One region of the Rothia sp. HMSC065D02 genome, then DNA from elsewhere that is predicted to be linked to it. Evidence: riboswitches for the same ligand, from Rfam matches in the RefSeq annotation. Region 1 holds a riboswitch; the other holds the start of a gene.
What was found. Region 1 has a riboswitch for thiamine pyrophosphate ahead of HMPREF3016_RS02235 (ECF transporter S component). Riboswitches for the same ligand answer to the same signal wherever they lie in the genome.
Positions count from the first base shown of each region.

Region 2: another riboswitch for thiamine pyrophosphate. It lies ahead of HMPREF3016_RS10115 (bifunctional hydroxymethylpyrimidine kinase/phosphomethylpyrimidine kinase); the one in region 1 lies ahead of HMPREF3016_RS02235 (ECF transporter S component).

Region 1 covers NZ_KV820074.1:228,617-238,985, forward strand. Annotated here, with positions in the region: gene HMPREF3016_RS02230 (ABC transporter ATP-binding protein) at 1-685, opposite strand, end outside; gene HMPREF3016_RS02235 (ECF transporter S component) at 775-1,374, opposite strand; TPP riboswitch at 1,431-1,533, opposite strand; gene HMPREF3016_RS02240 (DUF4235 domain-containing protein) at 1,833-2,066, shown strand; gene HMPREF3016_RS02245 (MFS transporter) at 2,291-3,685, shown strand; gene HMPREF3016_RS02250 (hypothetical protein) at 3,809-5,038, opposite strand; gene dcd (dCTP deaminase) at 5,072-5,668, opposite strand; tRNA gene HMPREF3016_RS02260 (tRNA-Gly) at 5,810-5,883, shown strand; gene HMPREF3016_RS02265 (thiamine phosphate synthase) at 6,291-6,905, shown strand; gene thiO (glycine oxidase ThiO) at 6,908-7,963, shown strand; gene thiS (sulfur carrier protein ThiS) at 8,022-8,219, shown strand; gene HMPREF3016_RS02280 (thiazole synthase) at 8,225-8,980, shown strand; gene HMPREF3016_RS02285 (ThiF family adenylyltransferase) at 8,971-10,026, shown strand; gene HMPREF3016_RS02290 (chemotaxis protein CheA) at 10,246-10,369, shown strand, end outside.
Region 2 covers NZ_KV820092.1:618,043-628,411, forward strand. Annotated here, with positions in the region: gene HMPREF3016_RS10095 (transposase) at 1-621, shown strand, start outside; gene HMPREF3016_RS10100 (slipin family protein) at 780-1,562, shown strand; gene HMPREF3016_RS10105 (NAD(P)H-dependent oxidoreductase) at 1,772-2,320, shown strand; gene HMPREF3016_RS10110 (NAD(P)H-dependent oxidoreductase) at 2,568-3,122, shown strand; gene HMPREF3016_RS10115 (bifunctional hydroxymethylpyrimidine kinase/phosphomethylpyrimidine kinase) at 3,234-4,877, opposite strand; TPP riboswitch at 4,978-5,102, opposite strand; gene HMPREF3016_RS10120 (DUF6318 family protein) at 5,301-6,056, shown strand; gene HMPREF3016_RS10125 (hypothetical protein) at 6,100-7,188, shown strand; gene HMPREF3016_RS10130 (ABC transporter ATP-binding protein) at 7,301-9,034, opposite strand; gene HMPREF3016_RS10135 (ABC transporter transmembrane domain-containing protein) at 9,027-10,369, opposite strand, start outside.

The DNA of each region.
Region 1 (10,369 bases):
CACCGAGCACGATAACGCGGTCCATATGCTGCGCCCACACGCCTACCCGGTGTTCGACGACGATCAGGGTGGCACCGGTTGCTGTGACCGCCTGCACCACGGCATCGCGCACCTGTTGAACGCCCTCGGGGTCGAGGTTCGCGGTGGGTTCGTCAAGCAGAATGGCGCGCGGGTGCATCGCCAGGATTCCGGCGAGCCCCAGGCGTTGTTTCTGCCCACCCGAAAGCGCATTCGTGGGATGCTCATGCGGCAGGTAGTCGAGCCCGACGGCGGCGAGCGCATCATCAACGCGCGCCCAGATTTCTTCGCGTGCGACCGCAAGATTTTCGGGGCCGAAGGCTACGTCATCGCCCACGCGGGCGAGCACGACCGATGATTCTGGGTCTTGCTGCATGAGCCCGATGAGTCCGCGTGCGTCTTCGGGGTCTACGCCGTCGATGCGCGCGCTACCGCTTTGGCTCTGCCCGTCGTGATCGTGCAGCACCCCGGCGATAGCGTGCAGGAGCGTTGATTTTCCTGCGCCGGAGGGCCCCAGCAGCAGTACTTTCTGCCCGGGTTCGATGCGCAGGTTCACGTTCGAGAACGCGGGTTTTTCGCGCCCGGGGTGGTGCCAACCGAAGTTGTGAAGGTCGATTGCGGCACCGCGGGCGGGCGCATCGGGGGCGGTACTGTGGGGTTCGGTCATGGTTGCACCCTGGGTTGCGGATGGTTCAGGATGTTCCGCATTGAGGGTTTGAGCGTTGAGATAGGCTGTGACATACGCCTGCCTGTCTATTATCCGCGTGCGGTACGTGCCTGCACGCCGGAGGCCAGTGAGGCGAGTACCCCGGTTTTAGCGAGTGCTTTCGTGAGTCCCCAGGAGAGTACCCCGGCGAGCACAATTCCTGAGACGACCGCACATACCACGTAGGTGACGGCTTTGAAGATTTCCATGTCTGGGTAGTAGATGATGATTTCGTTGACACCCATGAAGAGCCCGCTCAGTGCGCCCGCGAAGGCTGCCGAGCTGAGGTTCCAGATGCGGTATCCGAACACGGCGAAGGCGATTTCCGCGCCGATTCCCTGGAAGAATCCGGCGATGAGGATTGATTGGCTCCAGGCGCCTCCGGTGAGGAATACGGAGATGACGGCGGCAACGATTTCGCAGTAGAGCGCGGCGCCGGGCTTGCGGATAAGGTACCCGCCGAGCACACCGGCGAGCAACCACATACCGGCGACGATGGGGCGGTATTCGGGAACCGCCGCGAAGAGCGTTTTAGTGGCGGGGTCTACGGCAATATCCCAGATCCAGAAGATTACCGCGCAGGCGGCGGCGACCACAGAGACGATGACGATTTCATTGACCCGCCAGCTGAGGCGAGATTTTTGAGACATATTTTCCTCCCATGATTGGAAGGGGAACATCCACACCCGTTGCGGGTGGGGTGTTGAGAAAACATATTTCGACTCCCTACGCCGGTACTAACCGGATCAGGTTCGAGGGTCTGCGTTGCACTCTCAGCGCCCGTCTGCGGCGCTCCCCTGTCGTGTTGCTTCGAGAGTTCGAAGCCTATAAACGTTTACATTCTATGCTGTATGAGTCGTTTTCTGTGAGTTCGTTGAGTTTTTGAATCGGTTTATGACAAGAACGTGCGGCAGGTCGGTAATATGATTCCTTGATTTGCCGCTGGTATACGCCTTTCAGACCGGCAATACTGTGCTTTTTCTCACGTTCTAGAGTTTTTACCCCGATTTTTCGTGTATACGCGCGTTAAAACAGGTCATGTTCTCTGCATCTGAGCCGCAAAGCCGATAGGCTAGGGATAGTCACTTCTGATTTTTGAGGAGAAGATATGAATCCCGTAGCAAAGATTGCTATTACCGGTGCCAATATGGCCGCCGCCGCCCTGACAAGCAAAGGTCTTGGCGCAGCGTGGAAACGTGTGACCGGTAACGAACCTCCTACCATCGGCCCCGAGTCCGAAGACACCCTGCGCAATGTTATTGTGTGGACCGTCATCACCTCCGTGGTGGGTGCCCTGGTAAGCGTCGGTATTGCCCGCGCACAGCGCCGTTTCTTCTCATAATTTCACGGTGTAATTTGGGTGGATGCGCCACCCCCGCAGCCTTCACGCTGCAGCGGTGTGCGCATCCTTTCGATGTGCTGAATAATCTGCCCGTTCAGAAGAGAATAAGGCGCTCGGCACGCTGGAAGGCGATGCCTACGGCAGTGTCGCCGGGGTAAGCTACGAAACCAGCACCAGATTGAGGGCGCATAGCTGCGTCTTACACGAAAGTGAACACATCCGTTATGACTAGACGCATTCCCGACCACAGTACCAGCCGCCGCTCAGTTGCATCCTGGGTGCTGTGGGATGTCGGCTCGTCGAGCTTCGACACCATCATGATGACCTTCATTTTTACGGTCTACCTCACCAGCTCTTACTTTGGCTCAACCGAGGACGCTTCGGCGGCACTGTCACTGGGATTGACCATTGCCGGGTTCTGTATTGCCTTTTTCGCTCCGGTTTCGGGCCAGCGCGCCGATAAATCCGGTAAAGGTATTTTCTGGTTAGGTGTTAATACGCTTTCTCTGGTGGCGTTCTCTGGACTGTGTTTTTTCGTATTTCCCGATGAAGCGCATCTGTGGCTGGGCGTGATTCTCGTATCTGCGGCGAGTGTATTCAGCGAATTTGCGGTTGTGAATTACAACGCTATACTTCCGCGCATTTCAACCCCGAATAATATCGGTAAAATCTCTGGGATCGGTTGGTCGGCGGGGTATGTAGGCGGCCTAGTGGCCCTAATTATCGTGTTGTGGGGCTTCGTACTTGAGCCTAACGGACTGCATCTGAGCACCGACAACGCCTTCAATATTCGCGCAGTGGCACTGTTCTCCGCCCTGTGGTGCCTGATCTTCTGCACGCCTTTGCTAATTCGGATGCGCCGCCGCGAACGGGTGCTCCCGGAGGTCCTTCCCACAGGTGAACTCAGGTTCTTAGAACGCGGCCTAGCCAGGCTTTCTCCGGCACGCCAAGGCGGTCTTTTTGCAGCCTACAAGGAGCTGTGGCGCACCATTATGCGGCTGCGCACCACGGCACCGCAAACCCTTTATTTCCTGTGTGCCAGCGCTATCTTCCGCGATGGTTTAGCCGGTATCTTCACCTTCGGCGGTGTGCTGGCGGCTGGTTCCTTCGGGTTCAGCACCTCGGATGTCATTATTTTCGGTGTTGCCGCCAACGGTGTTGCCGCCGTAGGCGCGGTGCTGGGCGGGTACCTGGATGACTATCTGGGGCCCAAAAAGATTATTATTTTCTCGCTGGTGGCCATCCTAATCGCCGCCGTACCCCTGCTCTTGTTCCCCTACCCCATGACCTTCTGGATTTGCGCACTCATTCTCGCCCTCTTCGTGGGGCCCGCGCAGTCCTCGTCGCGTACCTTCTTGGCGCGCATCGCCGATCCCGGTACGGAAGGCGAGCTCTTCGGGCTGTATTCGACAACCGGGCGTGCAACCAGCTTCTTGGCGCCCATGCTGTTCGGGCTGTTTGTCACGATTTTCAACGCCCAGGTGTGGGGTATTGTCGGCATTATGATCGTGGTGTTGGCGGGTCTGCTCATGACCCTGCCGCTAGAATCGCCACAAGCGCTGCACCTGCGCAAGGCACGCCGCGCCGAAAAGAAAGCGGCCAAGGCGGCGCAGCGGTAGTTCTTTACTCGTCCCCCCCCCAGACCTGCAAGTCTTAACCCACGAGCAGATAATATTTTGACGGGCAGATAACAATCCGTTATCTGCCCGTCAAAATATTATCTGCTCTCGTACTGGGTTTGTTTAGTTCGAGTCTTCTTCGGTATACAGCGGATCATCTACGGTGCGCATTGTGAGTATGCCGCTATCGGAGAGCTGCTCAACGACCTGGCGATGCGCGTCCTCGGGTAGCCCTTCAAACAACTCACGCATGACTTCGTAGTGTTCCCGCACCGTCAGTTCGTGAGCGGCGTTAATCCAACACTCCGCCGCGAATGCAGAAAGCTCATCCAGTGAATCTCCGTGATGCAGTAGGAATCTTTCTCCATCCACCAGGTACCCGGTGGTGCCGAACATGCGCTGAAGAACCTGCGTGCCGTTAGGGTATACGTTCGGCAGACGGTCGGGTACCTCAAAGGTCTCGTAGTCGTCCACTCTATCGGAGTTCGGGAGCACAGCATCTTCGGCGAGAAGTTCACGCACGAGCGGCTCAATATCTTCAACCTCGGAATACACCAGCCGCCATACGCCGCCGCACTGCTCAAACAGGCGAATAATCGAGAGCACCCCCTCGGGGTTGAGCGCCACGCCGGAGGTCTGCTCGGCAATCGACATGAGCGCATCCCCCAGGCTCACACGCTCAAGATAGGGCTTCGTGGGCTCGTCAGTGCGCCCCACTATGACGACGCGAGCGGCTGTATAACTCGTATCCTCACAGTTCGCCGCGTTCAGACCCAGCTCCACAGGGTTACGCTGTTCCTTTGGCTCGTCGTCAGAGACCACCAGCGACAGCGGCTTCGGGTAGGGGTAAATCTCACGGTCGGCACCCACGATCGTGGTTTCGTCCGTCAGATAGGTGAACTTCTTCCCCAAATACTGTGCGGCGGTCGTCTTCCCTCGCCCCGAAGCACCCACCAGCACCAGCGCGCGCTTCGTGGCGGGATCGCCAATGGCGGCGGCGTGCAGCATGGTGCGCTTACCCGCCAACTGCTGAATCATAGCAACCGTCAGATTAGACGTCAGAGTCTCCAACGCCTGCTTCTCGTTCTGAATATTAAGAATCTGCAGAATCCCAAACGGGTTCACCAGGTCGGGATGCTCATCAAACAGATTCACGCTCCCATCCGTGAGCACAATAGCGTGCGCCACAGACTGGGTTGCCTCAAGGGCATCGTGCACACTATCGAAGAGGCGCGGGGATAGGCTCCCCCAGGTCTGTACGATCTGCTCGCGCAGCGCATCGGGAACACCGGGACCAAAAATAACCTTCAGATCGGCACCGGCAGGGTTTAAAGCCATTGTCTTGAACGACAAGGTATCTCCTTGAAAAAATCATGCGGACGGCGACTAGTCGCCAGATTTCTCAACGGGGATCTCTGTACGGTGAAAGTTCAGGTAACTGCGCGATGCGGTCGGCCCGCGCTGCCCCTGGTAGCGGTTTCCGTATGCGCCGGAACCATACGGATGCTCAGTCTCGCTTGTGAGCCGGAAGAAACACAGCTGACCGACCTTAGACCCGGGCCACAGCATAACCGGCAGGGTCGCCATATTAGACAGTTCCAGGGTCACGTGCCCTGAAAATCCGGGGTCAATGAACCCTGCGGTTGAATGGGTCAAAAGCCCCAAACGCCCGAGTGAAGACTTACCTTCCAGGCGAGCCGCCACATCCGCAGGCAGGGTCACCTGTTCGTAGGTGGAACCGAGCACAAACTCGCCCGGATGCAGAATAAAAGGCTCGTCGGGGGCAACTTCCACCAGGCGAGTCAGTTCTTCCTGCTCCTGCGACGGGTCAATATGCGGGTACTTATGGTTGTCAAACAGACGGAAAAAGCGGTCGATGCGCACATCGACGCTCGCCGGCTGAATCATCGAATCGTCAAACGGCTCAAGTACGATACGGCCGTCAGCAATTTCTCGTCGAATATCGCGGTCTGAAATAAGCACACTCTAAGGATACCGACTCCAGACTCCATACTTCACCATTGCTCAAAAAGAACAGCCAACAAATCAAAAATAAAAATCTGCGGCAAAGTGTGCGAACCGAGGCAGCACACGCTACACTAGGTTAAGTCCGATCACGGATGCGCGGCTGTAGCTCAATGGTAGAGCGCACGCTTCCCAAGCCTGATACGCGGGTTCGATTCCCGTCAGCCGCTCCACTTGTGTCTCCAGCCTAACGGCTGGGGACCTCTTTTTTAGGCTTCCAGGAATCGCTTCCAGGCGCGGATTTGGTACCTCGCCCGCTCGGAGTCCGCACCCTCCAGCCCGTCAGCCGCTCTTAAAAGCTCTGCTATTTACCAGGGCTTTTCATTTTCCTCAGCTAGCCCCGCGAGCAGGTAGTTTTTGACCCTAGCAGGTAGTATTTTCCTACCTTTTCGGTCAAAAACTACCTGCTCGCGGATTCAGGCAGCATGTCAAAGCAATAAAAACGCCGCCAAGAACCACGACGAAGGTTCTGTGCTAGCCTGAATGAGAAATATCTGCGTGTGCCGCATCGTCGCAAAATCACCGCAACGCCCGCGTGAGCACGCAGGAAGTACTACTTTCACAGTCGAATCGTGGTCCTATGACAACCAACAGCACCGCCGAAACCGCCACCCCCTTAGACCTTTCGCTGTACCTGGTCACCGGCGAAAACCCCGTCGAAACGGTGCGGCGGGCACGGCACGCCACCTGCATACAGGTGCGTTCCAAACCCATCAGCGCCCGCGACCTGTATGCCCTTGCCGAAGAGATTGCGCGCATCGCGCTCCCCCACCAGAAGATACTCATTGATGACCGGGTGGATGTTGCCCTTGCCCTGCGCGCTCGCGGGGTGCGCATCGACGGGGTACATATAGGTCAAGACGATCTGCCCGTCGCCGATGCCCGCCGTCTGCTGGGCGAGCACGCCATTATTGGTCTCACCACCGGTACCCGTGAGCTTGTTGAGCGCGCCAACACCGTTGCGCACCTGATCGACTACATTGGTGCCGGGCCGTTCCGCCCTTCCCCGACCAAAGCCTCGAACCGCCCGCCGCTGGGTATTGAAGGGCTGCGTGAACTTGCCGAGCTCTCGAAGGTTCCGGTAGTCGCCATCGGCGATATTTGGCCACAAGACTGCCCGAGCATCCGCGAAACAGGAGTTGCCGGGGTTGCAATGGCACGAGCCTTCGTGGAAAACCCGGAGTTGCAGGCATAATCATGGCAGAGGCTATTACCGTGGTGGGCGGCGGAATTATTGGGCTGATAACCGCCTTTGAGCTGACCGAACGCGGTCAGCAGGTGCGCGTCTATGACCCAACCCCCGGCGAGTGCGGCACGGGTGCCAGCTATTTTGCGGGTGGAATGCTCGCGCCTATTGCCGAAGTGCAGTTTCAGCAGGATGCGCTTTTCCCGCTCATGGTTGCCAGTGCGGATGCGTACCCTTCGCTCATGCGCAGGCTCGCCGCAGTGACGGATGCACCCACCGGCTACGATACGACCGGCACGTTGGTGGTGGCGAGTGACCGTGCGGATGCGGCGCATCTACGCGATGTTTCTGACTATTACCGTTCGCTCAACCGCAGTGCTGAGGCGATTCCCGTGAGCCGGGCGCGTGTCCTAGAACCTGCACTTGCCCCGGATTTGGCGGGTGCGGCGTTGATTGAGGGCGATCATCAGCTGGCGCCTCGGCTGTTTATGCAGGCTCTCGTGAAGGCGTTGAGGGCGCGCGGGGTCGAGTTTGTGCGTGAGCGTGTGACTGATCCGGATTTTGGGGATATTGTGTGCACCGGTTTGGGTGCGGCGGGGCAGTATCCGCTGCGGCCGGTCTACGGTGATATTCTACGTTTGCAGACACCGCATCCGCTGGTGGAGCATGTGGTGCGCGGGTTCGTGAACGGGCGACCCGTTTATGTGATTCCACGGCCTGGCGGTGAGGTGTGTATCGGTGCGACAAGCCGCGAGGACACGCGTACCCGCCCCGGTGTGGACGGCGTGTATCAGCTGCTCAAAGATGCGATTCGGGTGGTTCCTGCGGTGGAGGAATGCGAGCTCATTGAGGCGAATGTGGGGGTGCGCCCCGGGACCCCGGATGATCTGCCGATCTTTGGCTATCGCATCACGGCGACCGGGCGGCGGCAGCTGATCTCAAACGGGTACTTTCGGCACGGAATTTTACTGGCGGCACTCGCTGGGAAAGCCGGTGCGGAGGTGTTTTTGGGCGAGGATATTCCGCCGGAGTTCGCGCCCTGCTCGCCGAAGAGGTTTGAGCGCTAATACGCGATTTGCTACAACATACCACCAGTTTGTGCACCAGAAACGAGAGGAATAACCCATGAAAATAACCTATAACGGCACATTATTAGACATTTCGACCACGAATCTTGAGGCGCTGATTCTTCAGCAGGCGGGCACCGATCAGGGGGTCGCCGTCGCACTCGATGGTGCTGTGGTGCCGCGTTCACGGTGGGCGAGTACCGAAGTGCCCGAGGGCGCTAGGGTCGATGCGCTGACCGCAGTTCAGGGCGGGTAGAGACCATGATTATTGCTGAGAAAGAGTTCTCATCCCGGCTCATTATGGGTTCTGGGGGCGCCACCAGCATGGACCTGCTCGAAAAAGCGCTGGTCGCATCCGGAACCGAGATGACCACGGTCGCGATGCGCAGGCACGCCTCGGGTACCCCTATTTTTCCGCTTCTGACCAGGCTAAATATTGCGCCTCTACCTAATACGGCGGGGTGCCGCACCGCGCGCGACACCGTTATCACCGCCCGGCTCGCGCGCGAAGCCTTGGGGACTCAGTGGATTAAGGTTGAGGTGATTAGCGATGAAGACACCCTGCTGCCGGATGTGTGCGAGACCGTGACCGCCTGCGAAACGCTGGTGGCAGAAGGGTTCACGGTCATGGCGTACACCTCTGATGACCCGGTGATCGCCAAACGTCTAGAGGATGTGGGCGTCGCGGCGGTCATGCCGCTCGGCTCACCCATCGGCACGGGGCTGGGCATTTTGAACCCGCACAATATTGAGCTGATTTGCTCCCGCGCCACGGTTCCGGTGCTGCTGGATGCGGGGGTTGGCACCGCCTCAGACGCCGCGTTTGCTATGGAACTGGGCTGCTCGGGTGTGCTGTTGGCCTCGGCGGTCAACCGTGCGCAGGACCCGGTGGCGATGGCGCAAGCCATGAAAGCCGCCGTTGAGGCAGGCTATCTGGCGCGAGGCGCGGGCAGGATTCCCCAGCGCGAGCACGCGAAGGCTTCCTCCCCTGCGGAGGGTCTGGTGTCATGGATGTGACCTCACATGATCGCCCTTCGGTGCCTGAAGTGCCGCAGATTCTAGCGCCAAAGAACCCCGCGCAGGCACAGGATCTCGAAGCGGAGCGTGTATCGCGGCAGGATCGTCTGCCTGGTTTCGACCAGCAGGCGGTTGCCAATGCGCATGTGCTCGTTATCGGTGCGGGCGGTCTGGGGTGCCCGGTGGTGCAGGCGCTTGCCGCCGCCGGGGTCGGGTCGATTGCGCTCGTTGATCACGATGTGATTGAACTGTCGAATCTGCAGCGCCAGCCATTGTTCGGTCTCGCCGATTGTGGCCGGGCGAAGGCTGAGGTTGCCGCGCATCGTGCCCGCGAGATCGCCCCGGCGCTGAGGGTGACGGTGTATCGGCGGTACCTGGAGGAATCCTGGATTCTTGACCTGTTCGCCGAGGAGAACCCTGCGGTGATCGTCGATTGTACCGATACCTTTGCTACTAAATATCTGATTGCCGACGCCGCCGAGATAACCGGTATTCCGCTGGTGTGGGGGTCGGTGCTGCGGTATCAAGGCAGCGTGAGCGTCTTCCGCACAGGGTCGGCGCATCTGCGCGATCTGTTCCCCACAACCCCAAAGACGCTGGAATCCTGCGCCGAGGCCGGGGTGCTGGGCGCTACCACGGCGGTTATCGGATCGCTCATGGCGACGGAAACACTCAAGTTCCTGGCGGGGCTGCCGACGCTTGAGGGGCGGCTGCTCACCTACGAGGCGTTGAGCAGTACCTTCCAGAATTTTGCGCTCTCCCCAGACCCGGAGCGTGTGCCCGTGACGGATTTGAGCGCCTATGAATTGCCGAAAATTCTGCTGGATGTGCGTGAGCAGAGCGAACGCGAAATCCAGGTGAAGTACCCGGATTCCCTGCACCTTCCGCTGTCTGCAGCTACCGAGGATGCAGTGCGCGCCATGTTGAAACCGTTCGCCGGGGAGCCTGTGGGCGTATTTTGTAAGTCCGGGGCACGCGCAGCGAAGTTTATAAAGGATTGGGATGCGGTTGCGGAAGAACACAATATAACGCTGGTTGGAATTTAGTATTTATATTTTCTCTTACTGAAAAGATCCTTGATAATGAATAATCAGCAAAATTTTATTCATTATCAAGGGTCTTTTAAATATATAACAATATTGAATAAATTATAGATAGCTTTCATGCATACTTTAGTGGATTAAAACTATGGTTGCAATCCTCCGATAATTAATTTTAGGGTGGAAATGCAGGAATTATCCGCAGTGCAGACGAAAGGATGCATTATGTCACTCGAAAACACCAATCTTTCTCGCCGTAAGCTCCTCAAAGCAAGTGCTATAGGTGTTCCCGCCGCAGGCATGCTCGCCTTCGGCTCCACCCTCGTGACCGCAACCTCCGCAAACGCCA
Region 2 (10,369 bases), on a different contig from region 1:
TGGCTATGGCCGGTAGCGTTTGATACGGATAATCGTGTGATGCGCTACCGCGCCAAGCCGAGCGTGTGCAATACCTGTCCTATTAAGGACACTTGCACCGTCTCGTCTAATGGGCGTGAACTTACGCGTGAAGTTGATGAGTGGCCTTACTCGGAGTCGGGTAAGTTCCATCGCGGTCTTGCCGTGACGGTTGCGCTTTTCGGTCCTATTATCGTGGGTGCTACGGCTCTGGCCTGGCATGCTCCCTTGGAGCTGCTGGTGGAAGCCGCCGTTATTGTGGCTTGCTTGTCACTCACCTATCCCCTAGCCATCAAGCTCATCAAATCGCCTGAGAACTTTGTGGCAGATCCTAAACATATTCCTGGGTCTACTGCGGATGAATCGGTGGCGGTTAAGATGGATAGGTTTGCCGCTAAGTGGGGCGGTATTGGCAATGAGCGTAAGCGCCGCACCGATGATGCTCGTAAGCAGATAATCTCTACTGCAACTTTGCCTGTGCGTTCTTCGCAGATTGATCCTGATCGTCCGGCGTGGAGCGGCGAGGGGACTTCTACCCCACGTCTGCATAAAACTACCGCAGAGGTTATTCAGGAGCAGAATCTCGAAGAAGTCTCTCGTTAGTGTGAGGATGCGCGCCCCGGTTTCTAAGGTACCGTCGTTGATGAATTGGTAACCTAGAGATCGGGGTGCGTATTGTCACCGCATCTAGATTTTTTCTCAGCACGCATCTACACAGGTCATTCCCACTGACCGTTACCAACGTATCTTTAGAGGACATGATGGATTCTCTTACCATTCTTTCGATTGTTATTCCGATTCTTGTAATCGTCGCTTTTCTGATTATTCGTACCCTTCGGGTCATCCCTGAATATCAGCGCGGTATTTCTTTCCGCTTCGGTCATCTACGTTCCGAGCTGAAACCTGGCATTAACCTGGTGGTTCCGCTCATCGATTCTCTGCAGCGCGTGGACATGCGTGTGATTACGCTGACCATTCCCCCGCAGGAAGTTATCACAAAAGATAACGTTCCTGCGCGCGTGAACGCGGTAGTACTTTTCCGTGTGATTAGTGCAAAAGACGCCGTACTTGAGGTCGAAAACTACCCGATCGCTACTTCTCAGATCGCTCAGACTACACTACGTTCACTGCTGGGGCGTGTGGATCTTGATACTTTGCTGGCGCATCGTGATGATTTGAATGCGGATTTGCAGAGCATTATTGATTCACGCACCCGCCCGTGGGGTATTAAAGTCGAGCTGGTTGAGATCAAGGATATTGAGATTCCTGAGGCCATGCAGCGCGCAATGGCTCGTGAGGCTGAGGCTGAGCGTGAACGCCGCGCCAAGATCATTTCGGCACGTGGTGAGCTTGAGGCTTCATCTCAACTTAAGGAGGCTTCTGACATTCTCAGTGGTTCACCAGCTTCGTTACAGTTGCGGTATTTGCAGACTCTCTTGGAGTTGGGCGCTGATCAGAATTCGACGGTTGTTTTCCCGCTTCCGCTGGATATTGTGGGACCGCTTATGGGGGCTTTGAAGGGTGCTTCTCACGAAGAAAAGTAACAGCAGCCTTCGATAAATATCACAGAATTATCCGGAACAGTTCTTTCCTACAGACTCGGGGAATATAGCTTGTTCCGGATATTTCTTTAACCTATTCACCTCAGGGCGTAGAAATCGTGAAAATAAGCAAGGAACCTAGCAGCTCTACTTGAGGGTCGATATATTGGATTCCTAACTTTCCTGTTTATCGCACACAGATTGGATTTATCATGTCAAAGATTCTTGTTATTTCAGGTCACCCGAACCTGCCAGAGTCCACCGCAAATAAGACGGTTCTTGATGCCGTAAAAAACCATTTTGGCGATGCGATAAACATGCGTGAACTCGACAAACTGTACGTGAATGGTAAATTCGATGTCTCAGCCGAGCAGAAGGCACTCGCGGAAGCAGATATCGTGGTGCTTCAGTTCCCTGTGTACTGGTATTCGGTGCCGGGCTTGCTGAAACAGTGGATTGATGACGTTTTCGAGTACGGCTTCGTATACGGTTCGCAAGGCACGGCGCTGCGCGGTAAGAAGCTCTTGATTTCTGCGACTGCGGGAGCTCCCGAGAATATGTACCGTGATGCTTTGCCGTATGAGCTCACAACCACATACGCCGATTTTGGGAATACTGCCGCTTTCACGGGTATGGAGTTAGAAGAACCTATTTTCAGCTATGGCGCATCAAGCGATCCGGGGAATACCGCAGCGGTACGGGCTATTGGTGAGAATCATGGCACCAAGCTCATCGCTAGGTTAGAATCCTTGCGGGCTTAGTATATTGCGGTTGCTATTTTCTTTTTCGGCTCCATCGCATTAGGTATTTATCATGCATTTTATGGGTAATGTTGTGCATCGTACACCTTCTGGAAAACTAAAAGCTTGTTAGCAGTATGTATTAGATTCGGCATAATGTTCACAGGCAGACATAGAGAATAGCGTGCTAATATACGAAGGTGGCAAACTTGAGCTTATACTTGAATCAGCACTCACAAGCTCATGATTCTGATGTTTACTAGATTGGATGACTATGTCTAATATCCTGATTATTTCGGGGCACCCTGACCTTACGACTTCTAACGCTAACAAGGCTATTCTTGATGCCGTGCGGGCACGGTTCGGCGATAACGTCAAGATTCGTGAGCTCGACAAGCTGCGTGTAAACGGTAAGTTTGACGTACCTGCTGAGCAGAAGGCACTTGTGGAAGCAGACGTCATCGTTCTGCAGTTCCCGGTGATGTGGTATTCAATTTCTTCTCTGCTGAAGCAGTGGATTGACGACGTTTTCGAGTACGGCTTCGCGTATGGAGAAAACGGCACCGCTTTGCAGGGTAAGAAGCTTCTGATCTCCGCAACCGCTGGCGCTATTGAAGATGTCTACCGCACCATGCTGCCACGCGACGTATCTGCCACGTTGACCGAGTTTGAGAACACCGCAGCGTTTACCGGTATGCCTCTTGAGGAGCCACTATACAGCTACGGCACAACCGGCGACCCCGATAACCCCGCTGTTGCTCGCGCCATCGGTGAGGATCACGGCAAGCGCCTGATTGAGCGTCTGGAGGCTCTGGGGGCATAGTCCCTTCTACGTGCTAAAAAGGCTCTTTATCCGAATCAAGCGGTGAAAAATACGCTTTATATGGATAAAGAGCCTTTTTTACTTTTTCGCGTGGGGCCGGACGGTGTGAGTTTACCGCAACGCTCTATGAGCCTGGTCGAAAAAGTCACGTTCATATAGGCATGCGCTCATATATGCCTGCGCGGCGGCAACACGCTGACTGGGGGAAGCCTGCTCAAATGCTTCCTCAACAACCGCCACGCAGCGGCGCACATCTGCAGCAAACTCTTCGCTGCCATACACCGAAATCCAGGCATTGTACGGATGTTCCTCGTGGGTTTTCTCCAAGAGCCGGTAACCGATCTCAAGGTACAGCCAGTAGCATGGAAGCGCCGCAGCTGCGCCCACCACATAATCCTCGCCAGCAGCAGTAGCACGTAAAAAGTTCGTGTACCCCATTGTCACTGCCGAAGGTGCACCACGCCGAATACCCCCCTGCTCCGCAGGAATAGCGGGATGCGCCGCCAACCATTCATCGTGCAAAAGCGATTCCTCAACAATTGCCGCCTGGGCACCCGCAGCCCAATGCACCTGACCTTGCGGTGAGGTGGCACGTGCCGAAAGAGTAGCTAAGGCGCGAGAATACTGGGCAAGGTACTGCGCATCTTGGTCTAAATAGAAGCCGAATAAATCCTCGTCAAGCGTGCCGTCGCCCAGCCCGCGAATAAAGGGCAAATCGAGAATGTCACACCAAATATCACCGGTAGCTTGCCACAGGGCGGCAGTCCACGGACCCGCCGGGGCTACCTTCGACTCTGGGGATTTCCGCTGCGCAGGTTTCACCAAATTCTTGGGGCTCTCGCCCGTAAGATTTTTATCAGCGTATAAGTGCTCCCACGGTTTCGTATCGGCTGCATGTTCCAAACGGCGAGCACGTGCCTGATGATCGACCGGTCCGTGACCCTGCCCGCTGCCCACGTGCAGTTCCTCACCCGCGATAATAGCCTCGTTGAGCCACCGGGTGCTCCAAGCCAGCGCGTTCGTGAGTACTCGTACACTCAGCTCATTATTGCCATTCACAAGAGCAAGTCCAAGGCGGGTAGCAAGACTTGATGAGAGTGAGCACCCGGTACCGTGGGTATTCTTTGTCTGGACGCGAGTGGTAGCCACATGTGTATGAGTTCCATTAGGGAAAACAGCCGAGTTTCCAGCGTCCTCCCCCGTCAGGTGACCGCCCTTAACAATCACGGTCGTGCCAGTGCTCCCCGCGAGCTGAGCCGCCTGGTGATGCGCCTCCTTCAAAGTCTGGGCAGGGTTGCTCTCACAGAGCACCGCGAGTTCGGCAATATTCGGAGTGATAACATTTGCCTGCGCCACCAATTCGCGCAGTGCCTGCTCGGCGTCTTGACTAATCAGGCGATCGCCGCTGGAGGCAACCATCACCGGATCAAGTACCACCACTGGTACCGGATGTTCTGCAAGCCAGGTCTTGACGGTAGTGATAGTTTCAACATCGCCGAGCATACCAATTTTAACGGCATCCACAGTCACATCGTCAAAAACTGCCGCAAGCTGTTCCTGTAAAAACTCGGTAGGTGGAGCAAAAATGCTGCGAACCCCTTGTGTATTCTGTGCGACAAGCGCGGTTGTGGCGCACATACCGTAACCACCGCTTGCAGCAATAGACTTGAGATCAGCCTGGATTCCAGCACCGCCTGTAGGGTCGGTTCCGGCAATGGAAAGCACACGAGGCGTAGATGTGTTTAATAGCGTCATAGCTATAAGTCTCCTTGGGATGGGCGTGACATCGCTGCAAACGCACCACGCTATCTAGATAATGATGAATCGGGTGTTTCAGAAAAAAGGTTAAGGCTGCTCTGCCACGGTTCGATATCCCTTCGCTAGTTCTAACTAGAGCAGGTTCAATGGGTATATCTCAGCTCCAGACAACAGCGTCGTGTTGTGTATCCGTTACAAAATGGAGCACCCCATATCGCGTTTTCACTGTAGCATATGCTGTTGGGCTCAATAGGTTCACGGACTTTATGTGTCATTGCCGTGCACATATCTCTAAGTTTTAGTAATTTTCAAACTCTTATAAAGTAATATTTCTTATTCTTGACATGTAACAGTACTGTTGAAAAGGGTCGCGCTCCCCCGCGGCCTGCTGTATATTCACCCAACCACGAAAGTTCACTGATGAGCATTCCTGCCCTTAGGCACAACAGTGCACCTCAAAGAATCCTCAACCGTCGTGCCTTGATAGCCTTCGCATCGGGGATCTGCGTTACTGAGTTCCTGACCGCTTGCGGAGAGCAAACACATGATACGGCACCTGCTCGTGCCGAAACATCCAACACCACAGACGGTAGCTCCAGCCCACATGGTACCGAATCTACCTCACCTGAGGCCCAGGCGCATCCGACCTTCACTAAGGGTTATTCTGGTGGCTCTGAAGCGCCCAAAGGTGAGTACCGTCCTGCAGACGAAAAAGGACCCGCGCAGAATGTCCCCAAGCCCAAAAAGCCCGAAGATATTGGGATTGAGACACCGGAGGCGCTTTTTCACTTTATTCAGTATTGGAACGACCTGCGGAATTACGCTATACAGACTGGAGACGTACAACCGTATGCTGACTATACGTCTGAAGGTTATAAAGAAGAGGAAGAGATTGCCAACTATATCTATAGGCTCTACCAAAAGGGAGGATGGGCAGTTGGTGGTACTAGAAAACTCACCTTTGACCCGTCCACTCTGATATCGCCAAGCGATCACGTTTACCTCATCATCGGAAATATTATCGCTAACGACGTCGTCTACTTAGATAACGAAGACTATAAGACCCATACCTATCCCTTGTCCGAACAAAATAAGAACACTATCGAGTTCGGTATCGTTTTCAAATCAACTGGTCACTGGGCATTTGCTGGGATGGAAAAAGTTGAGCTCAAATAAGAAACGCGTTTTTTGCGCTATAACAGTAATTTTCTTCTGTACAGTGTCATACTCTTCTTCTGCTGCAAACGACTATTCAGGCAATATCCACGGAGGTAAACTCACGGTTAAGGGCACCTCGTCTTCCAGCAATTCACAACAGCCTAACGAACCTCATACGGTACCGCAACAAAGTAATGGGTATCGAGATACTGACGCGAAGCAAGGTATCGCTGATACAGGCTCTAACGCTCCCGCAACCGTGAGTAGTGTAGGAAATACCTTCGATGTCTACAATGGCAATGCTTCTAAAGATGCGCCCTGTCTCTACCAAGGGAAACCCGGTAAAGTAGCCCGTGTTCCCCTACCCATTGACGATTCAGGCAACTATAAACAATACGGTGTCGTTCAGTCAGGAAACGGCGGTATAGCGTGCGTTCCCAACGATCCTGCAGACCAAAACACACCTGAAAACGAACCTACTGCCGATAACGCCCAAGTTCGCACCCAAAAGATAGAGCGCCAAGTTCGGGAGCAACTCGCCGAACTTACCACTACAAAACCCGCATTACATTTCGACGGGCATGAGCCCCACGTCAATACCGGGATCAACACAAACTTCTATGTGACCGGTGTTAAAACCGAAGCACGTGATACTACTATCCTCGATGAAGAAGTCACGATAGAAGCTGTTCCCGTTGCCTATACCTATGAGTACGGTGCTGGCGACCCTGTGTACACAACGCGGGATTCAGGAACCGCGCAAGGCTCTGTCTGGGACAAGAGCAAACGTAACTTTAAACCCACCGACACCAGCTATGCTTTCAAAGAATCCGGCAACTATCATGCTTACGTTACTGTCACCTATCAGGGTCGGTACCGTCTCAAAGGTGGGGACTGGAATATTGTTGGTTCGCTTACGGTTCGCAGTGATCCCACTCTAGTACGCGTGTGGGATACCGAGGTGCATTCTGTAGGTAAAACCTGCCACGAAGACCCTGGTGCTCGAGGATGCCCAGCACATCCGGATGAGCCCGATCGGAATAACCCGAATCCAAAGTTAACGCAGCCTGACCCGGTGACAGGGCAGCATTGGCATCGCGATGACTCGGGAGCAGGCGATACCGAATGGCGGCTCCATAAGAAAAAATAAATCCCAACCAATTCTATAACCTGTCCGAGCGTCGTACACTTTTCTTCTCTATCGTGCCGTTGTGCCCATCTACGAGAAGGACAGAGAGTGTACGGTTCTTGACTATCATCTTCTAGGTCAGAGCGAAAATCTCAGCGGGCGTGCCCTCAGCGGTAATCATGCCTTCCTGAAGCAAAACGGCGCGGTCTGCCAGGGATGCGATACGCGCATCGTGCGAAATAATCAACACAGCACGATTCGCGAGCACGGCCTGTAATGATTCGGTCGCGTCCACAAGCTCAAGCTGGGTGGTCGATTCATCAAGAATCACCGCGTGAGGGTTTGCCGCGACGATGCGCGCTAAAGCAAGCTGCTGAATCTGGTCACGGGTGAGTTCGTGCTCTCCCGTACCGATACGCGTCTTCAACCCTTGGGGAAGCTCACGCCACCAACGAGCGCTAACAGCATCCAGAGCTTCACCGATCTGTTTCTCGGTGGCTTCTGGTACTACAGCGGTGAAATTATCAATAACGGTACCAAAGAAAATATGCGCTTCTTGGGTACAAACCAGTAGTCGCGGCCTACCATCTTCGTACTTGTCGGTTGGAAATTCCCCATTGCCAACTGGTTTTCCCAGCACACGGATTGTACCGTCAAGCGCGCTTAAGGAACCGCCAATGAGCCTTGCAAGCGTGGTTTTTCCAGAGCCAGAACGCCCAACTAACGCTAAGCACTCCCTAGGCGCAATCTTCAGATTAATATCAGTCAGTACAAGCGCATCTGAAGAATAACCGTACGACACATGGGAGCACTCGATTACATGCGTGGTATTCCCCAAAGTTTCATGATGTTGTGCTCTACGAATATCTTTGCGCCGAGCACGCTGCGCTTGCGCCAGATTAATAATCCCAAACACGCGCCCCATATTAACCAGCATTATGCGTATATTGCCCACGTGATGCCCCAAAATATCCGCCATAGTTCTCAAGCTGAAAACCATAATGGATGCAGTCGCCAAGGCACCCCAGGTTGCCCACCCTTGCATGACGCAGAAGGACCCCCAGAGCAAGCAGATAACGGTAGGGAACCACGCATTCAGAGCATCAAGCGTGTAATAATTCTGGCGTATACGCACCATCTTGAGTGTAGCCCGATAACGCCGATCGTTATCAGCCTCGAATGTTTCGTTGCGAGCATCATGCACCCCAAGTTCACGAATGGTGGATGCGCCCCGGACGTTCTCGGTCAGCACGCTATTAAGCTCGCTCGTAATCTCCTGCACGCTCTGATTTTCACGGGCAAGACGCGGCAGAAAATATCCCATCAACACGCCCAAGCCGATAATCATAGGCAAGAAGATAACGCTCAGAGGTACGCTGAGTGTGGCAAGTGAAACCATAGAAACTACGAAATACAGAATCACAAAAAGAATTTCGAGCAGGTCAAAGCTGACGGCGTTCGAGGCTGAAGACAGGTCATCAGTTACTCGTGTGAGCAGGTCGCCGCTGCCGGATTCCTCGACGGTTCGCGCATCAAGATCTAGAGTTGCATCAATGGTATCTATACTTGCTTGGCGTGTTACGAGGGCGCCAAGACGGGCGGCGCTGTACATAGCCAAAAGCATCACGATGGCTTGAGCAACAGTAGCAGCAAGAATAATCAATATAGGTTTCCACGGAAATTGCACATACTTACCAGCCACAACGTCGTCAACAGTTGCACCAATCTGCAGAGGCACTACCGCACCCATGATGCTGCTCAACACATAAACCATAAAAGTGAAGAACGCACGCCCTCTATAACGCACAATATAAGAACCCATTTTCTGCACAACCACACGGGGCGGTTCGGTTGGTAACTTAGACATGATTTACCCTCTGGGTTTCGATATTGTTATCTCGCGCAATACGCCGAGATACTTCTGCAGTTGTCGAAATAACGTAAATAGTCTCAAAGCCCGCAAGCAGCCCAGGATAGAGCTCTGGCGCTGTAGGTATGCCCGCGCATTCCTCAAGTCTGTCGTAAATATATTTCTGGCTTGGCTCATCCACAGAATTAAGGGGCTCAGTCAAAATGAGTATTTGGGTGTCCTGGGCGAGCGCACGCGCAAGAGCTAAACGTTGGCGTTGTCCGCCCGAAAGGTTAGCTCCTTCGCTAGTGATCAGCGCTTCAAAATATTCATCTGGATTTCGCCCGCCCAAACGGTAAGCAATTTCGCTAGAGTCGGTTATCTGAAGGAGAGCTTCATCTTTCGCTTGCGCAGCCACAGTGTCTTCGGGCGGTACGGTGCCCAGACGTAGGTGATTCCGCAGAGTTCCGGCGAAAATCATAGGGTTAGGATCACTTAGTAGGATTCGCTGTTTATCCGGCAGTTTTTCGGCAGCGAGCGCACGCACATGTTCGACAAGCGATTCTGCATACTCTTGAGCAGTCAGCTGCCAATGCCGAGGATTGATGTATACGATGCGCGTGTTGCTTGCCTTTGCGGGAACCTGCGGGATATCGACGACCGGCATATCGTGTTCTTTCTCATGGCTCACATATGCTTCAAGTTCGGTATCTGTTCGCGGTTCTTTGAGCACACCTTGACGTACCCCGGCGTACCCTTCAAGCCGAGCAACTTTAGCCAGCCCCACCTTGGCGTAACGCCATTCGGTGAGAAAGTTTTGTGAAATCCAGACGGGCCCACCCATCATGGCGATAATAGAAGCAACCGTTACTAGGGAAGCAGCTGGAACATCAGGTACCCAGCGTCCGTTCTCAACATGTCCCGTCAGCGCGAAACCAATACCAAGCAGGGTGACTGTTCCGCTGAGGAATACGCGGATAAGGAACATCCAGCGATGAGTTTTCTCATATTCCATGAGAGCATCGAAAACATCATCTGCTCCCTGGTGATAGCGCTCGCGCATTTGCTGTTCAGCGCCCAGTCCCGTGATGGTGCGTAGTCCCGTTGCTATATCTGAGGCACGCGAAGAATTTTCACCATCTTTCGCGCGGTATACGCCCACTTTACTTTCCATGAAGGTGGAGTATTTCGCCAGAACCCATATCACTAAGGCTGTTCCGGTAAGAGTCACCGCAGCAGTGAGCGGACTAATGAGCCACAACTGTATAGCGCCTAAAGTTGCGATAATCATGGCGTTGGTGAAGAGAGGGATTGAGAAGAATACTGCGCTGATACGGCGCACGTCTTTGCTCA